Regions from separate parts of the Anaerobacillus sp. 63XJN7_5_ISO-PGPR-S23-430 genome, predicted to be linked through region 1. Evidence: riboswitches for the same ligand, from Rfam matches in the RefSeq annotation. Region 1 holds a riboswitch; each other region holds the start of a gene.
The links. A riboswitch is a leader RNA that binds a small molecule or an ion and turns the genes downstream of it on or off. The one in region 1 is predicted to bind S-adenosylmethionine.
Positions count from the first base shown of each region.

Region 2: it holds a riboswitch for S-adenosylmethionine, as region 1 does, so the genes downstream of both, AC0VYJ_RS14490 (methionine biosynthesis PLP-dependent protein) here and metX (homoserine O-acetyltransferase MetX) in region 1, are expected to answer to the same signal.
Region 3: it holds a riboswitch for S-adenosylmethionine, as region 1 does, so the genes downstream of both, AC0VYJ_RS07380 (assimilatory sulfite reductase (NADPH) flavoprotein subunit) here and metX (homoserine O-acetyltransferase MetX) in region 1, are expected to answer to the same signal.
Region 4: it holds a riboswitch for S-adenosylmethionine, as region 1 does, so the genes downstream of both, AC0VYJ_RS19255 (MetQ/NlpA family ABC transporter substrate-binding protein) here and metX (homoserine O-acetyltransferase MetX) in region 1, are expected to answer to the same signal.

Region 1 covers NZ_CM149686.1:3,351,967-3,357,391, reverse strand. Annotated here, with positions in the region: gene AC0VYJ_RS17525 (anti-sigma factor domain-containing protein) at 1-1,044, shown strand, start outside; gene AC0VYJ_RS17520 (TlpA disulfide reductase family protein) at 1,120-1,545, opposite strand; SAM riboswitch class I at 1,759-1,869, shown strand; gene metX (homoserine O-acetyltransferase MetX) at 2,020-3,108, shown strand; gene AC0VYJ_RS17510 (O-acetylhomoserine aminocarboxypropyltransferase/cysteine synthase family protein) at 3,110-4,408, shown strand; gene ilvE (branched-chain-amino-acid transaminase) at 5,278-5,425, shown strand, end outside.
Region 2 covers NZ_CM149686.1:2,735,875-2,741,299, reverse strand. Annotated here, with positions in the region: gene metC (cystathionine beta-lyase) at 1-773, opposite strand, end outside; gene AC0VYJ_RS14490 (methionine biosynthesis PLP-dependent protein) at 760-1,890, opposite strand; SAM riboswitch class I at 1,964-2,074, opposite strand; gene AC0VYJ_RS14485 (DUF1189 domain-containing protein) at 2,160-2,969, opposite strand; gene AC0VYJ_RS14480 (Na/Pi cotransporter family protein) at 3,207-4,835, shown strand; gene AC0VYJ_RS14475 (DUF456 domain-containing protein) at 4,937-5,419, shown strand.
Region 3 covers NZ_CM149686.1:1,344,934-1,350,358, reverse strand. Annotated here, with positions in the region: gene AC0VYJ_RS07380 (assimilatory sulfite reductase (NADPH) flavoprotein subunit) at 1-1,232, opposite strand, end outside; SAM riboswitch class I at 1,396-1,507, opposite strand; gene AC0VYJ_RS07375 (hypothetical protein) at 1,667-2,044, opposite strand; gene AC0VYJ_RS07370 (ABC transporter ATP-binding protein) at 2,100-2,918, opposite strand; gene AC0VYJ_RS07365 (MBL fold metallo-hydrolase) at 2,965-3,819, opposite strand; gene AC0VYJ_RS07360 (type II secretion system F family protein) at 4,000-4,926, opposite strand; gene AC0VYJ_RS07355 (type II secretion system F family protein) at 4,930-5,425, opposite strand, start outside.
Region 4 covers NZ_CM149686.1:3,711,224-3,716,648, reverse strand. Annotated here, with positions in the region: gene AC0VYJ_RS19275 (N-acetylglucosamine kinase) at 1-14, shown strand, start outside; gene murQ (N-acetylmuramic acid 6-phosphate etherase) at 27-926, shown strand; gene AC0VYJ_RS19265 (BH0509 family protein) at 1,066-1,215, opposite strand; gene AC0VYJ_RS19260 (alpha/beta hydrolase family protein) at 1,609-3,609, shown strand; SAM riboswitch class I at 3,719-3,827, shown strand; gene AC0VYJ_RS19255 (MetQ/NlpA family ABC transporter substrate-binding protein) at 3,997-4,803, shown strand; gene AC0VYJ_RS19250 (methionine ABC transporter ATP-binding protein) at 4,825-5,425, shown strand, end outside.

The DNA.
Region 1 (5,425 bases):
GTAATCGTGACAGGTGTGATTCCTGTTAGACAAAATGACGCAGTTGCGGCCTATGTAAGCTTTGATATCAATCCAAGTATTGAGGTTGGAGTCAACTCCGACCTTGAAGTTGTTCAATATCAAGCGTGGAATTCGGACGGTGAAGGGTTAAACTTAGATCAAGAGGTAACGAACATGCCTCTAAGCGAATTTGGAGGGCTCCTAGTCTCGAAACTCGACAAAGAGGGGTATCTAACAGAAGATAGAAAACTGCTTATTGTCGCCTCAAATGTAGAGAAGAAAGAGCGTTATCAGGCGATTAAGGATCAGCTTGAGAATACGATTCAAGGAATAGAACAGAATGAAGCATTAGTCAATCAAGCAGTTGCTATTACAACCATACTTGATACTGACTATAGTACTCGAGCAAAAGCTATAGAAAATGGGATAACACCAGGAAAATATATGACTTATCTTGCTGCTGTTGATCGGGGAGCTACGTTATCAATAGAGGATGTACGGAATTTGTCTGTCAAAAACATGGATGAATTAGAGACCGAAAGCATGACCGCAGTGGAATCAAAGTCGAAAGATCGCTCTTTGGAGCTAGAAGATTCTGTCGTCCAGTTGAACGATAAGACGGTACCTAATCAGAATCGAGAAGATAGTGATTTAGTTCTTCAGGAGCCTGAGCAAAGCTCTTCTGATAAGGTTGAAAAGGTGGAGAAAGAACAAAAGGACACGCCTTCAGAACAAGAAACCAGCCCGTCAGATCAAACTGAAGACTCTAAAGATAACAACAAAGTGCAAAAAGATAAAATAGAGAAAAACGAAGACAAATCTAATTCTATAATAGCTAAAGAACAAGACAAAGAAAAAAAGAAAGCTGAAAAAGTAAACGAGAAAATAGAGAAATCTCAGGAAAAATCGGATAAAAAAATAGAAAAAGCTCAAGAAAAAGAGGATAAAAAGGACAAAAAGAAAGACGAAAAGCAGGATAAAGACAAGAAAGACAAGAAAGACAAGAAAGACAAGAAAGACAAGAAAGATAAAAAAGACAAATAACGCAACATGCTATTATTTATTTTATTTTCATTATTTTAAGCCAGAGGGATCCCTCTGGCTTTTTTTGTGGTGTGTTTATTTTGATGTCATGATGTCGGGCAATGCCTTTGCGATATCAAGAAATGATGATTTGTCATCGAACACATGTGCGATTTGATGATCTTGATTAAGCAATACAGTTGTTGGGACACCTGTACAACCAAATTTGTCGTAAGTTTCTCGTCCACTGTCTTGTAAAACGAGGAAAGGAAGATTGTTTTTGATCGTGAAATCTTTACCGGCTTCTTCTGACCGTTCACGACCTGTCACGTTAATTGTTAAGAATGCTAATGTATCAGTATCTGCATGCTGGTAGAACTGTTCTTTCATCGGTAAATCTTTCATACAATCGGGGCACCAGGAAGCCCAGAATGTAATCATAACTGGTTTCCCCCTGAAGTCCGTTAAGCTGATGATTTCTCCGCTTTGTACTTCTTCTAACGCAAAGGACGGCGCTTGCACTATCAATCACCTCTTCAAAATTATTCTAAGGCTACTTTATCAAAAATTCGATTCTAATCAAACTTAATACACTGTAGGCTCTGTTTCACGATAATTTGGATTAACTTAGACATTCTTTAAAAAAATGAAAAGAATGATAATTCCGAAAAAGTGTTTGACACTAATGCGCCACCTTGCTAAAATAAACTCAATTAAACAAAAACAAAATATTCTTACTTATCTAGAGAGGCGGAGGGACTGGCCCTATGAAGCCCGGCAACCGTCAAACCAATTGTGGTTTGAAAAGGTGCCAAATCCTGCAGGAGAAATCCTGAAAGATAAGCGGAGCTGATGAATAAATCAAGCCTCTCTGTCTTTCGGAGAGGTTTTTTTATATTGAAGCGACGTTTTCTTATAGCATTGGTTCTAGATTTATGGCTCATTATTATAGCCTTAATGAATAAAGACGGATTGCTCGAAAGGGGTGATAGGGGTTTGGAAAGTGAGACGAGATACGAAGCTCAGAACGTATTGATTGGATCGTTCACACTTGAGTCGGGCGAGACGCTACATGAAGTAGAACTCGCTTATGAACGCGTTGGACCAGAAGACGCTCCCGTTATTCTTGTCTGTCATGCATTAACAGGAAATCAATATACAATTGGTGATTCGGAGCCCGGCTGGTGGAAAGGATTAATAGGAAAGGATGGCTATATCGATACTCCCGAATTTCAAGTTATAACGTTTAACGTTCTTGGAGGATGTAACGGTTCTACAGGACCGCTATCGATTAATCCAGTCACCAGAGAACAGTATAAAGCGGACTTCCCATTTGTTTCAGTGAGAGATATGGTGCACTCACAGAAAAAGGCACTTGAAGTGTTAGGTATCGATCACCTTCATGCTGTGATTGGTGGATCACTTGGAGGAATGCAGGTTCTTGAATGGGGTGCCCTTTACCCAGATGGAATGGAGCATCTGATTCCACTTGCAGTAACTCCAAGCTTAAATACGTATGGAATAGCTTATAACGCGATTTCTAGATTTGCTATTACAAACGATCCTGATTGGAAGGATGGATACTACGATCCTCATCACCAGCCAACATCGGGGCTTGCAACTGCAAGAATGATCGGTATGATTTCTTATCGGACAGATGAAATGTTTCAAAAAAAATTCGGTCGAGCGGCGATCGAAACTTCAGAAGAAAATCATAAAGAAGCACAGTACGAAGTGGAATCTTATTTACACTATCAAGGAAATAAGCTTGTAAGCCGATTTGATGCAAATAGCTATTTGTATTTATTAAGGGCAATGGACACACATGATATTAGTAAAGGGCGAGGTAATCTTATATCCATCATCAAGAACATTAAAGCGAGCATTCTTGCTATTGGATTTAAAGGGGATTTAATCTATCCTCCAGAAGATTTAGAAAAATTGTTTGCTCAAGCTCATTCTTCTCCGTTTTATTTAATCAACACGAAATTTGGTCATGATGGATTTCTCGTTGAGTTTGATAAATGGGGACCGCTTATAAAGGAACAAGTAACATTAACGAAAAATATCGAAGGAGTGAAGTGAAATGGCAGAGAAAAAATATAATTTGGAGACAATTGGAATTCATGGAGGTTTACAAGCTGATCCAGCTACAGGCGCAAGGGCTCTACCGATTTATCAATCGAATGCTTATCGATTTAATAATACTGATCACGCAGCCGATTTATTTGCCTTAAAGGAAGAAGGGTTTATCTATTCGCGCATCGGCAACCCTACAGTCGGTACACTTGAAGAACGTATTGCTCAACTAGAAGGTGGTGTTGGAGCACTAGCTCTTGCAAGTGGTATGGCTGCCATTACAACTGCCATTCTAAATGTAGCCAATAGCGGAGACGAAATTGTATCTGCTTCGACTTTATACGGTGGAACGTATAACCTCTTTTCTGCTACACTTCCGAAATACGGAATAAAGACCAATTTTGTTGATCCTGAAGATCTGGAATCATTTAAATCAGCCATTACTCCAAATACGAAAGCTATTTTTGCAGAAACGATAGGCAACCCGGGTCTACATGTATTAGATATTGAAAAAGTAGCAGATATTGCACATGAAGCTGGAATCCCACTTATTATAGACAATACATTTGCTACTCCGTATCTTTGTAGACCAATTGAGCATGGAGCAGATATCGTCGTTCATTCCGCCACAAAATGGCTTGGCGGAAACGGGTCCACAATGGGAGGGATTATTGTCGATGGTGGTAAATTTGATTGGAATTCACCTAAGTTCCCGGGCTTCACCGAACCCGATCACACGTACCATGGCATAGTATTCGCAGAAGCGCTACCCGAAGCCGCGTATATCGTGAAAGCAAGGGTCCAGCTCCTAAGAGATACAGGTGCTGCGCTTAGTCCATTTAACGCTTTTCAAATTGCCCTAGGTGTAGAAACACTCCATGTTCGTATGAAAGAGCACATTGCAAATACTCGAAAAATCGTTTCTTACTTAAAAGATCATCCGGCAGTTGAGTGGGTGAGCTATCCTGAAGATGAGGATCACGTATCGAATCAATTGGTGCCAAAGTATCTACCTAAAGGCGCTGGAGCTGTCGTCGTATTCGGAATAAAGGGAGGACGCGAAACCGGAGCAGGAATCATTAATTCAGTTGAACTTTGGTCTCATGTAGCGAACGTGGGAGACGCGAAAAGTTTAATTATTCATCCTGCTAGCACGACCCACCAGCAGCTAAGTGCGGAAGAGCTAACAGCTTCCGGTGTGCGAGATGACCTCATTCGTTTATCTGTTGGAATTGAACATATTGATGATTTAATTGCTGACCTGGATCAGGCCATTGCAAAAGCAAAAGTTGAAGCTAACGTATAATTCAGCACTAAAGCTCTCTTCCATTTGAAGAGAGCTTTTTTTAGTTTAGCAGTTTTTTACTTCATTAAGTCTAATGTTGAATGAGAGACTAAGATGGCTAGTCTTCAAAGCTCATCATATATACACATGACAACTGTAAATAAACATACAGAAAGAAAGCTTACCTTTTTGGTGATGCAATGGTCAATTACGAAAGAGGACTAAGCAGTTTGGTCGTTCCTAGTTTAATCTTTTTCTTTTCAATAAGTAAATCGAGTCGTGATTTTTTCTACTATGCTTTTTCATAAAAACGAGATCTTCGCTATGATGCTACTCATTGAGATAGGTTTGTTGTTTAATTCAGTTTTTATCAAATTGGCTAAAATAATTAGAAAAATCCAGGTATATACTTGAAAGAGTTATAGCTCAGTATAGGAATTCTCACAGAAGATAGCACTGCGTATGGCGTTGGCAGGTGTAAAGTATATAAGATATATTTAAAATTTTTTGGGAATGGTTTAAAGATCAGGAGAGGGCTTGGCCAAGAAAAGGTACAGATGGATCCAGATCTTTCTTTTAAATTTCCTTGTCATAAAACAACTAAAACTGTAAGCGTTTTATTGAATTTATAATTAAAAATTTTTCGTGTGATTAAATCTCACGCATACCAACGTTGTAAGCGTTTCCAAATAGATTGATATATCGAAATTATCAAAAAACTTATATTTTAGGTGTTGACCTTAAGTCCAAACCGGCGTAATATAATCCTCAATTAAACAAAGTATTCAAATAACTCAAACACACAATTAGGACCCCGGATTACGTTGGTCCTATCATTAAACACTAACGCTTTACTGCGTCTACTTAACAAACAGAAAGGAGTGAACAAGGTGAGTGAACAGTGGATCTACCTTAACGGAGAATTTGTGAAGAAAGAAGATGCCAAAGTATCTGTATACGATCATGGTTTTCTCTATGGCGATGGGGTGTTCGAAGGAATTCGCATGTATGACGGAAATGTTTTTCGATTAGAACATC
Region 2 (5,425 bases), 620 kb from region 1:
GACGATTGATCTAGCCGACAATGCAATGTTTTTAAGCCACGGAGAACTAACCAGGAATCGTGAGCGCTTAAAATCGATCCAAACGAGTTTTGCAGGAATGCAAGCTGTTCCGCTAATTCCTCACTCTTTACGGCAGCAAGACCAGCGACGACATCGCTATGTCCTGAAATGAATTTCGTAGCACTATGCAATACGATATCGGCTCCGAAGTCTAACGGACGTTGTAGAGCAGGTGTCATAAAGGTGTTATCGACAAATGTTAAACAATTATTCGCTTTAGCTAATTTAACAACGGCTTGAATGTCAGTTACCTTCAGCAAAGGATTAGAAGGCGTTTCGATATAGATTACTTTAGTATTGGATTGAATACCTCTCGCCACTTCATTTAAATCTGTCATGTCTACAAAAGTATGTTTAATTCCAAATCTCCCGAGAACGTCGTGAATCATGCGATACGTCCCACCGTAGACGTCTTCAGATATAAGAACGTGATCGTTTTGTGAAAGGAGCATAAACGAGGTGGCGATAGCGGCCATCCCAGAAGCAAACGCAAATCCCTTAACCCCACCTTCAAGATTGGCAATTGTTTCTTCAAGCGCTTCGCGAGTGGGGTTGCCTGAACGACTGTAATCGTATTTTCCAGGTTGGTCAAAATCCATCTGATGAAATGTAGAAGCCTGTTGGATAGGGACGCTAACAGCTCCCGTAGCTTTATCAAATTTGTGATCGTTATGAAGAAGTTTTGTTTGAAATGTATAATCAGTATTTGTCAATTTGAACAACCTCCTCTTTAAAAATGGACAATGCTTGATTCAGGTCTTGTATTAAGTCATCAATGTTTTCAATCCCAACAGAGAAACGTAGCAGTCGATTGCACACCCCTTTTTCAAGTCTGATGTCTTCTGGTATCTCAGCATGAGTTTGCGTTGAAGGATATGTGATAAAGCTTTCTACCCCTCCAAGACTTTCAGCAAATGTGACAAGTGTTAATTTTCTAAGAAAGAGATCTACCCATTCTTCGGAGCGCAATCTGAAAGAAAGCATCCCACCTTTATCTGGATAAAAAACGTCTGTTATTGCTTCATGATTTGTTAAAAATTCAGTTACCTTTCTGGCATTCTCTTCATGCTGCTTCATTCTGAGTGGCAAGGTTTTCATGCCTCTCATTAATAACCAGGAATCAAAAGGAGAAAGCACAGCGCCTGCACCGTTTTGGTATTGTTGGATTTCAGCGCAAATATTCTCACCTTTTGCAACCACAAGCCCTGCGAGAATATCATTATGACCGCCTAAATACTTAGTGGCACTATGCACGACGATATCCGCCCCAAGCAGTAGTGGGTTTTGTAGAAGAGGGGTGAACAAAGTATTGTCTACAATAAATAATAGGTCCCTGTTTTCTGTTATCCGTGCAATTTTTTCAAGATCTGTTAATTTCATTAATGGATTAGATGGATTTTCAACAAAAATGGCTTTTGTACGGTGAGTTAGGAGTGATGAAAGTTGTTCATTTCTTTGTGTATCAAAATATGTGAAGGAGATACCATAATGTTTTTCAGCATGGGCAAATAATCGATAAGTCCCACCATACAAATCATCTGAGACGAGAATATGGTCGCCGCTTTTGAATATGGCAAGGATTGCTTGAATCGCAGCCATTCCGGAACTAAAAGCAAATCCCTGATCACCATGTTCGAGTTCTGATATAGCGGATTCTAAAATGGATCGTGTCGGGTTTTTGGTTCTTGAATAATCGAATCCGGTGGATTGACCGATGCCTTCATGGCTATACGATGTGGAGAAGTACACTGGAGGATTTACCGCACCGGTTTTAGTATCTGAATGATTACCTAATTGGACAAGTAGTGTTTCTAACTGTTTATTCGACATAATCAATCTCCTTTTCATTGAATAAGGGCAATAAAAAAAGCCCTCTATAAGAAGAAGACTTTGGTTGCTCTTCTTCTTATCTTCCAAGTTGAAATCAACTTGCTGGAGTTAGCACCTTACCAGAAAATATCTGGTGGTTGCTGAAGCTTCATAGGGCCAGTCCCTCTGCTTCTCTTGATAAGAATTGAAAATATATGGAATTTTATTGTGTCGCTTTTTTCATAATCTACATCACTTTAAAGTGAAAAGCAAGGGATTTGAGTAAATTATCAAAATTTTTCTTCTGTTGAATCATTTGCTCGCTCGTTCGTTACACGTTTTTTTGGTAACGGGATTTCTTTAATCGTAAGATAAAGTAGCATGATGGCCACAATCCAATAAAGTAGGAATCCTAAAGGGACTGCTGTTTTAATGAGGGCCATAATCGCAAAGAAGAGCGTTGGAATTGTTACTGAATAAACAGATAAGACCCAAAGTTGTTTATAAGAAGCTTTTCTTCCGGTAATACTTCTCAATAGTAGTCCAATTGTAGCTAGTACGGTAACTCCTATAAACTTAAGGCCGGTTTGAAACAAATAGATAACGAATATCAGTAACGGAATAAAGATAGGGAGCAGGTTGTCCAGATTATTACTTAGCTCATTAACATCTTGCTTCGTGAAAGTCATCGAACTAAAGTTACTGTAATTAAACTCCTGTCTAGCACCGCTATCTACAACGATTACACGATCTTTTAGGAATGCGATAACGGAATCATATTGATCAACATCATCAGGCTTTGTCTGGTCTGTCGCATCAAAAATAAAAGTATTTTCATCATTTTGTCGAATAAGCGGTTCAGACTGTTCACTTGTTAAAGATCCGTCCTCTAAAGTGAATTCTGGTAGATCTGACATATGTGTTTTGAGATCCTCATAAGCGTTTGTAAAGGATAGAGCCGTCATAATTCCTACTGGCACAGAAGAAAGGAACATAAGTAAAAACACGTACAATATTGGCTTGCCTAGCTTTTGAAAACGGAATCTGGCCATCATCTTAGGGGAAAATAAGCTGTAGTAAAGTTGTTTAAAAACGTTCAAATTAATAATCTCCTTTCTAAATGTGGAGCGTTTCTCCACCCAATCAGTTTATCTTATATAGAGAGAAGGGAACAGTATTCTTGGTGAAACTTTATTGAAATAAATTTGTTTTCAGCATAATATCTTTACAAATCTATATTAACTCTTTACAAAGGGGGGAGCGATGTAGATAATAGACAAGGGACTTTGTTGAGTATTGTCGAAAAAAATAAAACATAAGTGCAAGGGGTTGAAATGATGGAACTCAACGTTCAGGAGATGATCTTTCAGTTTGTGGGAGGTCTTGGTATTTTCCTGTTTGGACTAAAGTATATGGGAGACGGCCTTCAACGATCAGCAGGTGATCGATTAAGAGACATTCTCGATCGTTTTACGACTAACCCGTTTATGGGTGTGCTCGCTGGGGTCATTGTAACTATTCTCATACAAAGTAGTTCAGGAACAACGGTTTTAACAGTCGGTCTTGTTAACGCAGGATTTATGACTCTGAAGCAAGCAATTGGCGTTGTAATGGGTGCGAACATTGGTACAACTGTTACAGCATTTATTATTGGTTTTCCTATTAAAGATTACGCACTTCCAATTATAGCCATCGGTTCTTTGTTAATTTTCTTCTTTAAAAACAAGAAAATTAACTACGCTGGTCAAATCGTCTTCGGATTTGGTGCGTTGTTCTTTGGACTTGAATTAATGAGTACGGGAATGAAACCACTTCGTAGCCTTGAGGCTTTCCAAGAATTAACAGTAAGCATGAGCTCGAACCCACTGTTAGGCGTTGTGATCGGTACAGTATTTACTGTCATTGTACAAAGTTCCAGTGCGACAATTGGTGTATTGCAAGGTCTTTATTCACAGAACGCAATGGATATTCAAGCTGCATTACCAGTTCTGTTTGGAGATAATATCGGTACAACGATTACCGCAGTTCTTGCTTCTATCGGTGCATCCGTTGCCGCTAGACGTACAGCACTGACTCACGTTATTTTCAATTTAATTGGAACGGCGCTTTTCCTAATATTCTTATTCGCCTATACGCCGTTTATTGAATACTTAAGAGATGCATTAAACTTAACACCGGAAATGACGATTGCATTCGGACACGGGATCTTTAACATTACAAATACTGTTATCCAGTTCCCATTCATTGCCGGACTTGCCTATCTCGTTACAAAAATTATTCCTGGTGATGATGCAACGATTGAATATAAGCCAAAACACCTTGATCCAGTATTTATCGAACGCTCTCCATCTGTTGCATTAGGACAAGCTAAAGAAGAAGTGATTCGAATGAGCGGATTTGCTTATAAGGGTGTTAAAGAAGCATCAAATTATTTAACATCTAAGAGTCAGAAGAGCGCTGAAAAAACCGCTCAGTATGAAGAAGCTATTAACAACCTGGATAATAAAATTACAGATTACCTTATCCAATTATCAGCAACTTCTCTGTCTGGAGATGAGTCGACACGACACGGTATGCTAATGGACTCAGTTCGTGATATCGAGCGTATTGGCGATCATATGGAGAATATTGTTGAGTTGGTTGATTATCAAATAAGCAATAAAGTGAAGATGACTGACGTTGCTATGAAAGACCTTGATGAAATGTTTAATCTGACTCTTTCTGCACTCAATGAAGCCTTTGATGCACTTGATAAATGGGATGTAGCTAAGGCGCAGGAAGTTGTTAAGCTAGAAGATAAGATCGACAAAATGGAAAGAACGCTTCGTAAGCAGCATATCCTTCGTCTAAATGAGGGTGAATGTACTGGAAGTGCTGGAATTGTTTTTGTTGATATCATCAGTAACCTTGAGCGTATTGGTGACCATGCGGTGAATATTGCAGAAGCCGTCATTGGAGAAGAATAAATGTGGGAAGCAGAGGGATGCCTCTGCTTCTTTTTATCATTATATAGAAGAAAAGTGACATCTCCGCTAAAATAGAGTCAAGTTGAAGGGAGGTTAAAAGCGTGGATATTCTATTATGGTGCCTGATCATTGCGTCATTCATCATTGCATTTGTGGGATTGATTTATCCAATTATTCCAGCCGTACTATTTATTTATGTTGGGTTTATCCTGTATGGGGTGTTTTTTGATTTTGGTTCAATGACTATTTCCTTTTGGATTGTTGAAGTTCTGCTGACGATGCTATTATTTGTTGCGGACTATGCTAGTAATTTATTTGGCGTGAAGAAGTATGGAGGGTCAAAGGCGGCGATATGGGGGAGTACAATTGGTTTACTTGTTGGCCCATTTGTCATTCCGTTTGCAGGGATCATCCTTGGACCATTTATCGGGGCTATCTTAGCTGAACTAGTTATTCATCGAAAAGCTTTTAAAGAATCTGTTCAAGTAGGTGTAGGTTCATTGCTTGGTTTTCTTGGTGGAGCTGTTATGAAAGGTTTACTCCAAACGATTATGGTGGTTGTGTTCCTAGTGTATGTCCTATAAGTTCTT
Region 3 (5,425 bases), 2.0 Mb from region 1:
AGATGAACTTCATCTGGATTTGCCTTTGAACTGCTTGCGATCGAATAAAGACGAACCGGAATTTTGCGCAGAACGTTTACAAACTCCTGTGCCGAGACGGTCCACGGTCCGTAGTCCTTCACCAAATCAATTAAATCTCTACCGTAAAGGTATGTTCTTAGTTCTTCGCCTTCCGCTTCAACCATGCGCTTAAGCTCAAAACTTGATGTCAGCTCTGCAATCTTCTTGAGCAATGGCTTTGTGAGACTCGTAATCTCATATGTTTTCGTTAAAGCTTCTTCAAGTGGCTGAACGTCACCCTTTTTGTTCACCATAACCTGTTCTTCTCGCTTCCAGTTCAGTTCATCGATTAGCTGACGGACAAGAGCAGTATCATTCTCCGGGTAAATACCAAGGCTATCACCCGGCTCATAATCAAGGTTCGATCCTTCAAGATCAAGCTCAATGTGCCGTGTTTCTTTATTCGATCCACGTCCATTCAAATTAACATTCTCAAGAATTTCGGCTTTGAATGGATTCGTTCTGGAATACGTCTGATTCGACTCATCAGGTTTTGTTTCAGAAGTCGATTCTCTCGTAGACTGATCTTCTTTCAATACTCCCGTCACGCCTTCGAACCACTCTTCTGCCGGCTCTTCGAAATCAAGATCACAATCTACACGAGGATAGAGCCTTGTTGCACCTAATTCTTCAAAGCGCTTGTCAAAATCTTTCCCGGTTTGGCAGAAAAATTCATAGGAGCTATCACCAAGTGATAAGACTGAGAATCTGAGACCATTTAATTCAGGGGCTCTCTTACTTTGAACAAAGTCATGGAAGCTTAACGCATTATCAGGAGGATCGCCATCTCCGTGGGTGCTTGTAATCAATAATAAATCTTCTACTTTTTTAAGCGACTTTGGCTTAAAATCATCAAGCGATGAAAGGGTAACGTTGTATTTCTCGTTTTCCAATCGCTCAAAGAAAGATTCCGCTAGTGACTGACAATTGCCAGTATGTGAGCCATAGAGAATCGTAAGCTCACGTGTTTTTGCTTCTTGTTTAGAGAATGCTTCTGAAGCAGAAACACCTTGAGCAACCGTCTCAGTAGCTGCCGCAGCTTCAGAGCTACCTGGTACGGAAAGGTATCCGCTCAGCCATATTTTCTGCGTCTCATTTAATGTTGGTAAGAGACGATTTAAAAGCTCCGTTTGTTCTTTGTCAAAAGGGCTATTCACAACCTGTAACTGCAATACAATCCACCTCACAATACTCAAATTTAATTCAATGTAATGAAAGTAGTTTACTCGGAATTAATAGCAAATAAATTCGTCTGCATTCCCCCTAACCCATTCAACACAAAAAACCTCTCTTCTCAAAACATAAGAAGAAAGGTTTGTAAGTACGAAGCCAGTCTTCTTATCTTTCAGGATAAACCTGCTGGATTTGGCACAGTATGAGATGAAGGATCATCTCATCGGTTGCCGAAGCTTCATAGGGCCAGTCCCTCCACCTCTCTTGATAAGAAATGTTGCTATCAAATTGTATATGACAATGATTGGTTCAAATGTTATCTCGAGATCGAATAAAAGTCAATATATTATTAGAAAATTATCATCATTCAATTAACTAAATGCTGCTAACACCAGCAATCTTCATGAAAAATAATCCAAATGATTCAGGTCTTTTATCCCTGCCGTTGTCCCTCTTGTATCCTATTCCGAATGCGCATGAAATCAATCGTATTCGCCATGACAAGAGATAGAATCATAAGAATCATCAACCAACTGGAGTAGTCAAAAGGCAGCACCAACAAGAGAAAAGCTATGAAAGAAAAAACGCAGGAGCGAATGACATGATCTTTAAATGTGACGTTAACTTTTTTCCCACGTTTCCATTTCAACAAGTTCACCGCAATACCAAATATCGATAGAAGCATGCATATGACATACGCCCAGAGTGGAAGGTCGTAATCCACTATAAAAATGGTAGACGATAGAAACAGCGTCAATACCGTATATCGAATCGCAATTTCTTTATGGGTTAGCGAAGCAAAATCCTTCAATACATACCTCCTTTTGACGATGAACGAATTTGGCCATTTTTGAGATACACGGTCCTTATGCAGATGGATAAGCTGGCTTCATCTCATTTGAAATCACCTGAACCCAAGGTCGCTCTCTGTTCCACGTCACTTCTAAAGGGACGCCCATACTTTTACTAAGATGTTCAGCTGTTAACACATCTTTCTTCTTGCCATTCACTGCAATTCGACCATTTTCCATAATCATAGCGTGAGTGAATACGGGACAAATCTCCTCAATATGATGAGTGATATACAATATGGTTGGACCCTCTTCCTCTTTTCCAAGGCGTTCAACCTGAGCTAATAACTGTTCGCGTGAATACAGATCAAGTCCGTTGCACGGTTCATCTAGAATAAGAAGCTTTGGCGAAGACATCAAAGCTCTCGCTATCAGGACTTTCTGCTTCTCACCTTGAGAGCAAATTCGAAAAGGTTTACCGCGTAAATGAGCAATCCCCCATTCCTGCATCATCTTCATCGCTTGCGATTCTTCCTGTTCCGTCACCTGCTCATAAAGTCCAGCTGAGGCAAACTTCCCGCTAATCACAACATCTGTCACTTCCTGCATCGGAGAGATACGCTCAGTGAAAGCGTTGCTCACCCAGCCAATAGATTTTCTAAGTTCACTCAAATCAGTTTTTCCAAGACGATACCCCAATACTTCAACGACGGGATCATAGCGAAGCAGTGGCCAGATAGAGCCGTGAATTAACTGAAGTAGTGTCGTTTTACCTGATCCATTTAATCCGATAATGGCCTGATGCTGGCCTTTCTCTACGGAAAAAGAAATATCGGATAAAATCATCTGTTTCTCACGTGTGTAATAAGCATTTTCCACATGAATGATTGCCATACACCCCACTCCGTTCTTTGAAGAAAGTCATTCCAACTAGCGCTTTTTACATCGTATACCCGTTAGCAAATTCTTGAATCACTTCAAGCTCCTCTTCGCGTGAGTCTCTGCCAACGTTATGCTCATACAACTTTTGCATACGTGTAACATCACCATTGCACTCCTCAGTAATAGAAGCAACAGCACGTAAAAGGTTCACTTCGTTCTTAAAATCCTCCTTAGAGATTGCCTCCCCGTGTGATAAGATGAACCATTCTGCCTCAAAGCTTTCTAACTGATCAAGCAGTCGATTTGTTATGTTAACAGTGTAGTTGACTTTTTCTGAAAAAATATCAGGATAAAAGCAGTCTCCAAGAAAAAGGATTTTCTCTTCCTTCATATAAATCACAACCGAATCAGCCGCGTGATCGCCCCCAACAGGCTGAAGAATACACGTGACACCACCAAGATCAATCTCCATTTTCTCACCAAACGTTACATCTGGTAGCGTAATCGTAATGTCTCGAGAATCCACAAATTCCTTCTTGATCGCATTTGCACAAAATTCAATTTCAGTGCCTTCTTTCACCCGCTCATCCAACTCATCATCAGACCATCCTAATGGAATAAGCTTACTAATTTCCTCTTTCGTCTGATGCGAGGATAAGGAGACAGCATCTCTAAGCGCCGATAGTCCAAAGATATGATCCCAATGCCAATGAGTGAGCGCGACCATGTCCGGTTCCTTGAATCCTTTTTCCGATAGTTCTTTTAGAAAATAACGAGCATGGTCCTCTGAATTCCCAGCATCGATCATCAGAGACTTTCTATCTCCAATCACCATTCCTAGAATCGGTCGGTCCGTTTCGGAAACTGGTGTTTGATAGTAAAAGCGATTGCCAATTTGTTTAATCTGTTGCATTTATTGTCCTCCTTAAAATACAAACCTCGATGAAATTTCTTATTTCCATTTTATCATTTTGAAGTTTTGTATTCGTATTTTTTCTACTACATACAAAAAATAGACACCTCCAAATGGAAGCGTCGTTTAGGAAAGGTGATTTTTTTGCATTGCAGTAGAAATGGAGGTGTTCGTCTTCTCTTAACCAAAGCCATCCACGACGATCTTCACTACCATCGGTCCAAGGATAATGATAAAGAGAGGTGGAAAAATAAAGAGAACCATAGGTATGAGCATTTTCACTGGAGCTTTCATCGCTTGCTCGCGTGCTCGTTCACGTCTCTGTTCACGAATGCGTGCCGTAATATTTTTAATAACTTTTGACATTCCGATTCCAAGATGATCGGCTTGAATAATCGACATCATCACACTTTGAAAATAATCTGAAGGAACACGTTTTTTCAGATTATAAAATGCTTCTCGTCGCGATTTCCCTCGCTTCATCTCATCTAATGCCTGACTAAACTCATCCGCAAGTGGGCCAGACTTTCTTGCACATACATTTTTGATCGCCCCTTCAAGTCCTACGCCTGCTTCAAGAAGTAGACTTACCATATCAAAGAAATCGGACATTTCCATATCGATTATTTTAACGCGCTGCGTTTTTTTCTTCGCTAGGTAAAACAAAGGATATCGATAAAATAAGAAAACAACCCCAAGTGCTAATACAAGTGTCATAGAAGCATTTCCATCCGTCACAGGCACCATAAGCAAGTAAGTTAAGAACCCTCCACCGATGCTGAGAAGAAGTTGAATAAGTCGGAATTCAACTGCCGAACGGTTTCCATATCCAGCCTCATGGAGGAGCATATCTAACTTCTTTCGATCCTTTCTTGCAAATGTTTTACTCACCTGTTCAATACCCATTCCCCAATATTTACGAAGTAGTGGATGGTAAGATCCACTTTCTCTTTTTTCGGTTTTACGTTGAATTTTTTCTTCCTTGCCAAAATAGTGCTCAACGCGAGATTCAAGAGCAAGTTCTTTTCGATAAACGGTTTTAAGAAGGGCAGCAATAAACAATACGAAACAAACCATCGTACAAAGCATAAACAGAATAGCAATCATTGGTTACACCTCAATCCGAACAATCTTTTGAATTAAAAACCATCCGATGAATAGTGAAATCGCCCCTGTTACTAGAAGAAACCAGCCCAATGGATAGGTAAGCATTGGTTCAAGGTATTCAGGACTTACAAAATAGAGGTAGATTCCCATCACAAGAGGGAGAGCAGTAATGATCCAGGATGATAACTTTCCTTGTGCCGTCAGCGTCTTTAGTTCTTCGAGAATCCGGATCCTCCCTCGAATAGTATCTTCCATCGTATCCATAAGCTGCGCCAGGTTCCCACCACTTTTACGTTGTGCGAGAATAGCTTGTATAACAACTTCAAGCTCTTTATTTGGTAAACGTTCTAACAGGCTTTGAAACACGGTTTCCATAGGTATACCCATTCCAATTTCACGAACAGTACGATCAAATTCTGGACCAATCGGATCTGGCATTTCCTTCCCAATGAGTTGCATCGTCTGCACGAAACTAAACCCTGCCCTCATCGAGTTGGAC
Region 4 (5,425 bases), 360 kb from region 1:
TAATGGACGGCTAAACTAGGGGAGAGATGACGTTGACAGATGTGAATGAGATGAAGACAGAAATGCGAAATGCTAAATCGGAAAATCTGCACCAATTTTCAACGCTTCAAATAATCGAACTGATGAACGAAGAGGATGGGAGCGTAGCCGGAATTGTAAAAACCGCCCTTCCCGAGATTGAGAAAGTGGTTGGTCAAGCTATTGCTGTGATGAAAAAAGGCGGAAAGCTCTTTTATTTTGGAGCTGGTACGAGCGGGCGTCTCGGCGTGTTAGATGCTTCTGAGTGCCCGCCGACATTTGGTGTTGCGGCTGACCTAGTGAATGGGGTAATTGCTGGAGGAGACCGAGCGCTCAGGTATCCAATCGAGGGGGCCGAAGATAGTCGGGAAACGGGGGGAGAGGATATAAGGAAGCATGTAAGTGCACACGATTTGGTTATCGGTATTGCTTCAAGCGGAAGAACCCCTTATGTGCTTGGCGCTATCGAAGAAGCGAATAAAATGGGTGTAGTGACAGCAGGGATTTCGTGTAATACAGGCGCATCGCTTTCAAAAATGGTTACATATCCGATTGAATTACCAGTAGGTCCCGAAGTGGTGACAGGTTCAACTCGACTAAAAGCAGGAACAGCACAGAAGATGGTATTAAATATGATTACGACAGCATCGATGATCAAGCTTGGGAAGGTCTATCGTAATTTAATGGTGAACGTTCAAGCATCGAATGAAAAGCTACGGAAGCGAACAGTTTCGATTATTCAGGAGTTAACGAGAGTGAGTGAAGCAGAAGCTGAACGCTACAGTGAACAGGCAGAAGGTGATGCGCGGGTAGCGGTGCTGATGATTTTGCGGAGAGTTGATGCGGATCGAGCGAGGCAACTGCTTGAGGAGAAGGATGGGGATTTTGTGGCTGCGATGGAGGGGTGAAGATAGGTAAGGGGTCAGGTGCGTTACCGGTGACGTACCTGACCCCTATTAAATACATCTGTTTTCTCAACAAAGACACATCGCATTCTTTCTATTAAAACAGCCCCTGCGGAGTTACCGCAGGGGCTGTAAATATTTATTACATCATTAAGTCCGCTGGTGAGTCATCAAAGTAGAGCCAGTGAAAATATTCTACTTCCGCATCAGACATTCTCAGAACTTCTTCTCTGTTCATTGTCGTTTTGTCGCACAAAAGATCAATAAATTGGTTTCGTGCTTGCTGGCTCATTGTAAATCCTCCCTGTATTTTAAGCGGCAATTCCTGTTTGGTAACCGCTTTCAATTTGTTAATTTTATTATACATCTCACAATGAGATGATTCAAATACCAAAATGAGATATATTGCAGGGAACCGATGTGAAATTGCTATGAAAGTGAGCGGAAGTTCGGGGAATAAGAGTAATAAAGAGAATGTATGTTCTTGTTTTTTGGATTTGGCTTGAAAAAAATGTGTATTTTGGTTGTTTCCTCCTTTTAAACAAACTGGATGAAGTGATCTTTATTCTAGAAGAGATGGTTAGAATCAAAATTAGAGATGGATTTAGAAGGAGATTTGTTCCCTCTGCAGGAGTTTTTTCCTATTCAATGGAAGTAGAGAAGATGTAGAAAGGGAGTGTGGATGATGGAAATAGAAATTGGAAGTGCCAAGAAACAAAAGAAATTGGAAGAAAGCCTTTATGATTTTACTTTTGTTGGTGATCCCCAACTTTCACCGGATGGGAGCTACGTTGTTTATGTAAAGAAAGTAATAAATGAGAACAAAGAATATACTTCAAATTTAGTCATAGTAAATCGCGATACTGAAATTGAGCATGATTGGACATATGCTTCTGGGGAGAAAAAAGATCACTCTCCGCGCTGGTCGCCTGATGGGAAGACGATTGCTTTCGTTTCGAATCGATCAGGAGAAAATCAAATATGGCTTATCTCAACTGATGGTGGCGAAGCGCGACAACTATCTGATTTTAAAAGTGGTGTTTCCGCTCCTGTTTGGAAACCCGATGGTTCTTCGCTACTTGTTTTAAGTAAGGATACAAAAGAGAAAGAAGAAGGACGTAAGCCTCTCGTTGTGACTGACTTACGCTATAAAGCAGACAGCAGTGGTTTGCTTGACAATCACCATATGCAAGTTGTCTTGATCGAGGTAACCTCAGGTGAAAAGAGAATAGAATGGCTAACAGATGCACCATTTAATCATTCTAGCCCTAACTGGTCACCGGATGGACAATCCATTGTATATGTGAGAGATCGATATGAAGAACAGGGGTCCTACATGCGAGCCGACATCTTTATTCAGGGTCTGAATGAAGGATCAGAGCCTGATCAGTTAAATCGTGAGGGTGGGAGCTTTAGCACACCGAACTGGTCACCAGATGGGAAGAAGCTCTCATTCATTGGGCATAACTTTGAGCATGAAGGAGCTACGTTGAATAAAATCTGGACTGTTGACATAGCGAAGAAAGAGTTTACTTGTTTAACAGAGGAGGTTGATTTAGAGTGTTCGGATGTATTGATTTCAGATATGCACTGGGGAGGCGCTTCTCCTGGTGCGATGTGGAGCCAAAATGGAGATGGACTCTATTTCCTTGCTAGTAAAGAAGGAAACACTGGTGTTTATTTCGTCGGAGAAGATTGCACGGTTCGACAAATAGCGGGTGGTGACAGGCACCATTATGCATTTCACTACTTGCCAGGCGCGAATGAAGCGGCTGTTGCAATTAGCGATCCACTTAACATTGGCGATATTTATACGCTTTCGTTTCATGGAGATCGGGTAAATGAACTGTGTTTGTCTCAATCAAATGCTGACGTTCTCGAATGCCTGGATCTCTCGACACCAGAAATGTTTACATACGCTGGGAAAGACGGTTTGGAGATTCAGGGCTGGCTCATGAAGCCAAAGGATTTTAAGGAAGATCAGGAACATCCCCTTATTCTTGAAATTCACGGTGGACCACATATGATGTATGGTAATTCATTTATGCACGAATTTCAGCTTCTTGCAGCAAAAGGATATGTTGTCCTTTATACGAATCCACGTGGTAGTCAGGGATATGGACAAGAGTTTGTGAATGGTTGCCGAGGAGATTATGGTGGGGGTGATTATGAGGATTTGATGGCGGGTGTTGATGCCGCTTTGAACAAGTATTCCTTTATTGATGAAGCTCAACTTTTCGTGACGGGAGGAAGCTACGGTGGCTTTATGACGAACTGGATTGTTGGGAAAACCGATCGATTCAAAGCAGCGGTTACCCAGCGCTCCATTTCGAATTGGCAGAGTTTCTATGGCGTTAGTGACATCGGATACTTTTTCACAAAGTGGGAAGTTGGAAGTGATTTAGATGAAAACCCTGCTAAGCTATGGCATCATTCACCGCTTAAGTATGTGGACCAAATCGAAACCCCACTTTTAATTCTTCATAGCGAAAATGATTACAGGTGCCCTATAGAGCAAGGAGAACAGTTATATGTGGCTTTAAAGCATCGTGGGAAGGAAACGATGTTTGTAAGATTCCCAGATTCTGATCATAATTTATCAAGAAGCGGTCATCCAGAACTACGAGTGGAACGACTTAAGCATCTAGGAAACTGGTTCGACAATTACCTAGAAGGAAGACAATAAGAAATCTTTCGACAAATAGCGGGCGGTGACAGGCACTTTTTGAGATCTTCCCTTGACGCCCTTCGAGAAAGATACTATACTATTGAAAATAGTTAAATAATATTGAAAACTCTTATCAAGAGTGGCAGAGGGACTGGCCCTGTGACGCCCAGCAACCATCTCAGTTCGTGAGAAAGGTGCTAATTCCAGCAGACGAGCAATCGTTTGAAAGATGAGAGAGAGTTCAGCGCTGCTGATAATGATGAAATGATACAACTCTCTCTGTACTTTACAGAGGGAGTTTTTTTATTGGGAGGGGATTTTAGCAGATCGAAGCACTTTTGCGCTTTTATATTTTAGCGCTAAAACGCTTTACATTACTATATGAACTTTAAAGGAGATTGAGAAATGAAGAAATCATTGTATTTATTAGGTGCACTTATTTTAGTCTTTTTGGCAGGTTGTTCTGGAAATGAGGCTTCTGGAGATTCAGAAGATGGCCCACTGAAGGTAGGGGTAACGGCTGGTCCGCATGAAGATGTGATGAACAAGGTGAAGGAAATCGCAGCGGAAGACGGGTTTGAAATTGAAGTGATTGCGTTTAATGATTATGTGATGCCAAATACAGCCCTTGATGAAGGGGAATTGGATGCGAACGTATTTCAGCATGAACCTTATTTGAATGATTATGTAAAAGAAAGAGGACTCGAGCTTTCCAAGGTAGCAACTACGATTACTTTCCCAATGGGAATTTATTCTGACAAATATAAGAGTCTTGATGAATTGCAAGAAGGCGACAAAGTTGGCTTGCCTAACCATTCAACAGGTGAACCTAGAGCGCTAATGTTGTTTGAGCAAGCTGGCATTATTGAGTTGAAAGATGGCGTTGGTGTTAAAGCAACGATCAAAGATATTGAGAAGAACCCTTATAATCTCGAATTTGTTCCATTAGAAGCTTCACAAATTCCAAGACAGCTTGGTGAGCTTGCGATTGCAGCAATTAATACGAACTTTGCAATGGAAAGTGGACGCGTACCGAAAGAAGATTCTCTTGAAATGGAACCCGAAGATTCCCCGTGGGTGAACGTGATTGCAACACAAACAGAGAACAAAGATGATGAACGTATTCAAAAGCTAGTGAACTACTATCAATCAGATGAAGTGAAGCAATTTATCCAGGACGAATTTAACGGTTCTGTTGTTGCATCCTGGTAATTCGAAAGAGGAGTGAGCACGATGATTCGATTAGAAAATATAACGAAAACGTATAAAAGCGGTGAGACGATTACGAAGGCGGTTGATGATGTTTCCATAGAAGTTGAGAAAGGAAGCATCTATGGCGTCATCGGTTATAGTGGTGCTGGAAAGAGCACGCTTGTCCGAATGGTGAATCTTCTGGAGCGACCGACAGATGGAAAGGTATTTATCAATGACATTGAGCTCACTTCTTTGTCTACTGGAAAGCTTCAAAAAACAAGACAGCGCATCGGGATGATTTTTCAGTCTTTTAATTTATTGAAAACAGGCACTGTGTATCAAAACATTGCCATTCCGCTGAAGCTTACGGGTCTTCGTAAAAAAGAGATTGAAGCGCGAGTTGATAAATATTTAGGTATCGTTGGGTTATCGGATAAGCGGGATGCTTATCCTTCCCAGCTATCAGGTGGTCAGAAGCAGCGTGTGGCGATTGCCCGTGCGCTTGCTCATGAACCTGAAGTGCTACTGTGCGATGAGGCAACGAGTGCCCTTGACCCAGATACGACAGAATCAATCCTATCTTTATTGGAACAAATCAATCGTGATTTTGGAATCACGATTTTACTCATTACGCATGAAA